2 regions of the Kitasatospora sp. NPDC023385 genome follow, and region 2 is predicted to be linked to the other one. Evidence: predicted binding sites of a transcription regulator. Region 2 holds the regulator's gene; the other holds the start of a gene.
What was found. Region 2 encodes HspR, which represses chaperone genes until heat shock. Its sites were predicted from a motif close to TTGAGNNNNNNNNNCTCAA; they were not measured.
Positions count from the first base shown of each region.

Region 1: lon (endopeptidase La) is a predicted target of HspR. The motif match lies at 1,810-1,828, and genes of this name have one in related genera.

Region 1 is NZ_JBVOOL010000008.1:258,459-261,843, reverse strand. Features, by position in the region: gene lon (endopeptidase La) at 1-1,787, opposite strand, end outside; gene AC0B61_RS15945 (rhomboid-like protein) at 2,015-2,794, opposite strand; gene AC0B61_RS15940 (response regulator transcription factor) at 3,355-3,385, shown strand, end outside.
Region 2 is NZ_JBVOOL010000002.1:108,500-111,884, forward strand. Features, by position in the region: gene AC0B61_RS03395 (hypothetical protein) at 276-434, shown strand; gene AC0B61_RS03400 (hypothetical protein) at 510-1,499, opposite strand; gene AC0B61_RS03405 (heat shock protein transcriptional repressor HspR) at 1,683-2,213, opposite strand; gene dnaJ (molecular chaperone DnaJ) at 2,221-3,384, opposite strand.

The DNA of each region.
Region 1 (3,385 bases), on a different contig from region 2:
TGCGGCCGGCCGATCAGGGCCCGCAGGTCGTCGGCGCCGACGGCGACGGGCAGCTCGCGGTCGCCGAGCTCGGCCTGCGCGGCGATCTTGCGCAGGACCCGGGCGATCGAGCGCTCCAGGGTGCGCACGCCCGCCTCGCGGGTGTACTCGCCGGCCAGTCGGCGCAGCGCGGCCTCGGCCACGTCGACCTGGCCGCCGAGGCCGGCCTTCTCCAGCTGGCGCGGGAGCAGGTGGTCGCGGGCGATGACGACCTTCTCGTCCTCGGTGTAGCCGTCCAGGCGGACCAGCTCCATCCGGTCGAGCAGCGGCTCGGGGATGGCTTCCAGCACGTTGGCGGTGGCGAGGAAGACGACGTCGGAGAGGTCGAGCTCGACCTCCAGGTAGTGGTCGCGGAAGGTGTGGTTCTGCGCCGGGTCCAGCACCTCCAGCAGGGCGGCGGCCGGGTCGCCCCGGTAGTCGGAGCCGACCTTGTCGATCTCGTCGAGCAGGACGACCGGGTTCATCGAGCCGGCCTCCTTGATCGCCCGCGCCAGCCGGCCGGGCTGGGCGCCGACGTAGGTGCGCCGGTGGCCGCGGATCTCGGCCTCGTCCCGGACGCCGCCGAGCGCGACCCGGACGAAGGAGCGGCCCATGGCGCGGGCCACGCTCTCGCCGAGCGAGGTCTTGCCGACGCCGGGCGGGCCGACCAGGGCCAGCACCGCGCCTCCCCGGCGGCCGCCGACCAGGCCGAGCCCCTGGTCGGCCCGGCGCTTGCGGACGGCCAGGTACTCGACGATGCGCTCCTTCACGTCGGCCAGGCCGGCGTGGTCGGCGTCCAGCACCGCGCGGGCGCCCGCGATGTCGTACGCGTCCTCGGTGCGCTCGTTCCAGGGCAGTTCGAGGACGGTGTCCAGCCAGGTGCGGATCCACGAGCCCTCGGGGGACTGGTCGGACGCGCGCTCCAGCTTGTCGACCTCCTTGAGCGCGGCCTCGCGGACCTTCTCGGGGAGGTCGGCGGCCTCGACCCGGGCGCGGTAGTCGCCCTCCTCGTCGGCCGGGTCGCCGTTCAGCTCGGCCAGTTCCTTGCGGACGGCGTCCAGCTGGCGGCGGAGCAGGAACTCCTTCTGCTGCTTGGCCACGCCCTCCTCGACGTCCTTGCGGATGGTGTCGTTGACCTCCTCCTCGGCGAGGTGGTCGCGCAGCAGCGTCAGCGCGTACTCCAGGCGGGCGACCTGGTCGGCCTCCAGCAGCACCTTGAGCTTCTGCTCGGCGGTGGCGAAGGGCGCGTAGCCGATGTTGTCGGCGAGCTCGCCGACGCCCTCGATCCGGTCCACCCGGTCCACGATCTGCCAGGCGCCGCGCTGGCGCAGCCACTGGGTGGACAGCGCCTTGTACTCCCTGACCAGCTCGGCGGCCCGCCCGGCGAGGGGCGTGCCGACCGCGGACTCGCGGAACGGCGTGGTCTCCACCCAGAGGGCGGCGCCGGGGCCGGTGGTGCCGACGCCGATCCGGACCCGGCGCACGGCGCGCACCAGGGCGACGGGCTGGCCGGCGGTGATGGGGCCGTCGGCCAGCCGGCCGACCTGCTCCACGGTGGCCAGCGTGCCGACCGCCGCGTAGGAGCCGTCCACCCGGGGGACCAGCAGGACCTGCGGCTTGCCGGTGGCGCCGGTCGCGGCCCGGGCGGCCTCCACGGCGGCGCGTACCTCGGTGTCCTGCAGCTCCAGCGGGACGACCATGCCCGGCAGGACGACCTCGTCGTCGAGCGGCAGCACGGGCAGGGTGAGCGGAGTGGACGTCGATGCCATGATCTCTCCCCAGTCAGCGAAGTTGAGTCGACCTCACTAAGCCCTGGGAGGCGCCGGATGTTCCCGGCCGTGGGTTCGCCGTGAGCGAACGCGATCCGCTCGGGAACGCGGTTCGGGCGGTGCCGTCAAAAGCGCCCGGAACGAGCACGGCGGGCGTCTTAAGAAATCCTCAGCACCCGAAGGAATTCCCAACGGAGACAGCAGGCCGGGGCGCGCCGGTGAAACCCTCAGCGCGCGGCCCGCACGTGCGCCCCGCCTCGCGCGGGCGCGGCGCCGGGGGCCGCCGCCGTGGCCCGGCGCGACCGGGGCGGGCGCCGCTCGGCCCGGCGCAGCCAGCGCCACAGCGCCACCCCGGTGAGCACCGCCGCCGGGTGCCCCACCGCGGTGACCACGTCCCGGTCGGAGGCGATCTGCTCGGCGATCATCAGCCCGGCCCCGCCGAGGGCGAGCACCCGCCCGCGCAGGGAGAGCAGCCCGGCCACCGCACCCAGGCAGGCGAGCACGCCGTAGCTGACCCCGATGTCCAGGTGGCCCATCACCTCGGGCGCCATCCGCCCGGTCTCCACCGCGGTGATCACCACCCCCTGGGAGAGCAGGGTGGCCGTGACGTGCCCGATCGCGAAGACGGCCGCCGCCCGGGCGGATCCGACCCTGCGCTCCAGCGGCGCGAGGGTGAACGCGAATCCCCAGAGGTAGGGCATCCAGACCTCGCCGGCCACCCAGAAACCGCTCAGGACGAGGGCCCGCAAAGGGTGCTGCAGCAGATTGTGCCCGTCGGAACTCGAAGCCTCCTGCAGCCGCTGGACGAGTTCCGGATCGGCGAGTCTGGCGAAGGTCGTGGTGGCGCCCACAACGGCGAGGTACCCGAGCGTGAAAGGGGTGCTCCGGGGTGTCGGCACGCGGTCCAGCAGCCATTGCGCGACGCCACCGCGCAGTCCGAGCCGGAGCATTCCGTACGGCACTCCCGCGGACGCGTTCCGGTCGGCGCCCCGCCGCACTCCCGCCATGCCGCCTCCGCTCCACGACCGCAGCCACCGGCCTCCGCCCGGCGCCGGCTGACCGGCGCGCCGCACGGATCCTGCCCGGTCGGGCGTTGTCGTGCCCACGGTACGTCGAGGTTCTGGGAGGCACCTGGGAAAAGCCGGTGAAGACCGCCGCCGTAGCGGACTCCGCGATTCCCCGTATTGGTCCGGACCTTCTCCCCTATTAACGCGTCAGTAGGCCCTCTGACCGGCGACTTGGCATCAATTCGACTGCATACGTACCGTTACGCAGTGAAAAATCGCCGGGTAAGGTATCGGCCCGTGCCCACTCGTGCAGTGGGTCCGCGGGCGGCCCGAACAGCCGGCCCACGGGCCGGAAACGTCCGGTCCACCTGCCGGGAAGCATCCGCTGTCCGTACGCTGCGAAGTGCGCGGGAGCCGCGGGCGGCCGACAATCCGTCCTCGCTCCCGATCGCGCGACGGGACGGCGGACCCGGCACAGTCCACGACGGAACAAGACTACGAGCGGAGCCCGCCATCCCCACAGGTGGCCGGCCCGCAGCCCTGGGGGCGGTGGCGTGACCGTGACAGAAATTCAGCAGGACAACCCCAACA
Region 2 (3,385 bases):
GTGGCTGCTCTGTGCGGTGATGACGCTGGGACCGACTTAGTATTTGACGGTACATTGGCAAGGTGTGGCGTCCTGCCGGACCATCGGGAGCGAACTGATCGTCCATCGCGGGGCGCCGTCGCGTCCAGGGTTGGCCGGTGTCATCTGGATGCCTGGCAGGGAGATGACGCGGCCGGTAGACCGGGGATGAGCGCATCCCTCTCGCGCACTACTGGGGTGACCCGTTATCCTGTTCGACGCTTCTAATGGCGATTCTCGACAGAGAGAGTGGGGGCATGACTGACATGCGCCGGTTTGTCCGCAAGGTCGTACTTTCGGTGGCCGTTGTCGCTGCTGTGCTTGGCGCCGGCTCTTTCGCGGACGCTGCCGACTCGCACGGCACGATCGCCACCCGGGCTGCTGTGAGCGTCGCGGACGATATCTCCTGGCAGTGAACCCGGCCGGGTGAGGCCCGGCTCCCTGCCGGAATTCTGAATATTCCGCCACCTCGCTCGGAATGGACGTGCCGGTCAGTCGGCGGATTCGTGTGCCTTTTGACCGAGAACGTAACCGAGCTGGAATAGCGAGTCGACTTTGTAGTCGTCTCGCATTTCCGCTATGTGTCTCGCGAGCGTCCGCTCGCTGATTCCCAGGCGCCTCGCGATGACCCGGTGGCTGGTGCCTTCGAGCATCTGGTCGATGATCGTCTGCCGCAGCCGTGAAACCACCTGCTGCGGCACCGTGCGGGTGCCCTCGAACGCCAGGGCCCGACTCCAGCACCGCTCGAACACCTCCTCGGCGAGATATCCGACGACCGCCGGGTCATCGATGAAGGCCGCGAGGCTCATGTCCTCGGCGATCGGAATCACCGCGACGCGTCGATTCATCACTATGAGCCGCGTGTAGGGCTCGTCAAGGGTCCGGTACTGGCCGCCGGCTCGGGCGAGGGTGGCCACGTAATCCCTGGTCGGCTGGTGGTACCGGGTGCTGGCGTGGTAGATCGTGCGCATCTTCGTGCCACTGCGTAGCGTTTCCAGGTCCTGCTCGATCATGCCGGCGAGAAGGTCCGGTTGCCGGGGGCCGCCGGGCTGGAGCGCGAGGGCTTCCTCCAGTCCGGATTCCCTGAACTGCTCCAGCCGCTGACGAATCAGCGCCTTCCCCTGCACGTATTCGATCGACCCTCCGTGGTGCTTCGGGGTGTGGAATTCCCGCGCAAGCTCCTGCAGTTCGGAGGGAAGGGACACCGCGCGGGACAGGAACTCCAATGCCTGACGCTGCCAGGAATGGCTGAGACTTGCCGAGAGCTGTGCGGGGTCGGCGGCTATGAAAACGGTCGGGTCGTCGCTGTCGGGCACGAGAAGGCCAATCCGCACCAGCTCGTCCCGCGCCGGACCATTCTCATCGACGTTCGACCCCGATGGCAGCTTGCCGTCACCGCGGATGACGGCGAGATACAGCTCCTTTGCCTCTGCCGAGACGACGGCCGAGCCGGTGGCAAGAGGCTGCTCTCGTTCACTCATCCGCGACTCCTTGCCGTTGCCGTGATACCTGCGTCCCGTCAGCATTGACGCTCAATCGAGGTCAGCATGCCAGATTCGGTGGGCCCTCCGGAGAGGGAATGCGACCGCACTCTCTCACCAACGCGCCACCGCCGGCACCCCCCGAACAGGAGGGGGCCGGCGGCGGTGTCCGTGCGGCTGACGTCAGCGTTTGGGGCGCCAGACGACGAGGGCGCTGGACTGCGGGCTGGGCGGCTGGTACGGCACGAGGTCGCGGCGGTAGGAGGCGTGGACGGCGGCCTCGCGCTGCTGGAGGGCGGTGGCGGCGCCTTCCAGGGAGTCGGCCAGTTCCGCGATGCGGGCCTGGAGGGCGGTGACCTGGTTCTCCAGCTCGATGATCCGCTTGATGCCCGCCAGGTTGATGCCCTCGTCCTGGGAGAGCCGCTGGACGTCGCGCAACTGCTGGATGTCGCGGGCGGAGTAGCGGCGGCCCCGGCCGGCGGTGCGGTCGGGGCAGACCAGGCCGAGGCGGTCGTACTGGCGCAGGGTCTGCGGGTGCAGTCCGGACAGTTCGGCCGCCACCGAGATGACGTACACCGGGGTGTCCTCGGTGAGGACGTACGTCGGCGGGCCCGAGGGGGCCCGGCGGGCGCGGCGGCCGGCGTCACCGGGCAGGCCGTCACCGATGCCTGGTCCGATCGGGCCGTCGGGGTTGATCGGATTCATCGGGGACATCTGGTCGTCACGCTCCCTTCGCCGCCCGGAAGAGGGCTGCTCGCGGATCGTCGGAGGCGGTGGCCTCGCGGTACTGCTCCAGGGCGTCCAGCGCGTCGCCGGTGACGTGCTGGGGAACAAGGACCTCGACGGTGACCAGGAGGTCGCCGCGGGTGCCGTCCTTGCGGGTGGCGCCCTTGCCGCGGGCGCGCATGGTGAGGCCGTTGGCACTGCCCGGGGGCAGCTTGAGCTTCACCGGCGGGCCGCCGAGCGTGGGCACCTCGATGGTGGCACCGAGCGCCGCCTCGGGGAAGGTGACCGGGACGGTGACCGTCAGGTTGTCGCCCTTGCGGCCGAAGACGGGGTGCGGGTCGACGTGCACGGTGACGTAGAGGTCGCCGGGCTGGCCGCCGCGTTCGCCCTGCGCGCCCTTGCCCTTGAGTCGGATGCGCTGGTCTGCGTGGACGCCGGCCGGGATGCGGACCTGCATGGTGCGGGCGGAGCTGGCCCGGCCGCTGCCGTGGCAGTCCCCGCACGGGTCGTCGACGATCATGCCCCGGCCGCGGCAGTCCTTGCACGGCTCGGAGAGCGCGAAGGCGCCCTGGCCGCGGCTGACGGTGCCCGCACCGACGCAGGTCGGGCAGACCCGCGGGGTGGTGCCGGCTTTGGCGCCGGTGCCGTTGCAGGTGCGGCAGGGGGCCTGGCTGGTCATCCGCAGCGGGACGGTCGCGCCGTCCACCGCCTCCTCGAAGGAGAGCGTCACCTCGGTCTCGACGTCGGCGCCGCGCCGGGGCTGGGCCTGCCGGGTGCCGCGGTTGAAGAGGCCGCCGAAGACGTCGCCGAGCCCGCCGCTGCCGCCGGCTCCGCCGCCCTGGGTGCCGCTGAACAGGTCACCGAAGTCGAAGCTGTAGCTGCCGGTGCCGCCGGGGCCGCCGCCGGCCCGGAAGCCGCCGTTGGCGAAGAGGCTGCGGGCCTCGTCGTACTCCTTGCGGCGCTTCTCGTCGGAGAGGACGTCGTACGCCTCGGAGATGTCCTTGAACCGCTCCTCGGCCTTCGCGTCGCCCTTGTTGGCGTCCGGGTGGAACTCGCGCGCCAGCTTGCGGTAGGTCTTCTTGATCTCCGCGGCGGTGACGTCCTTGGGCACGCCGAGGACCTTGTAGTAGTCCTTCTCCACGTAGTCCTTGCCACTCATG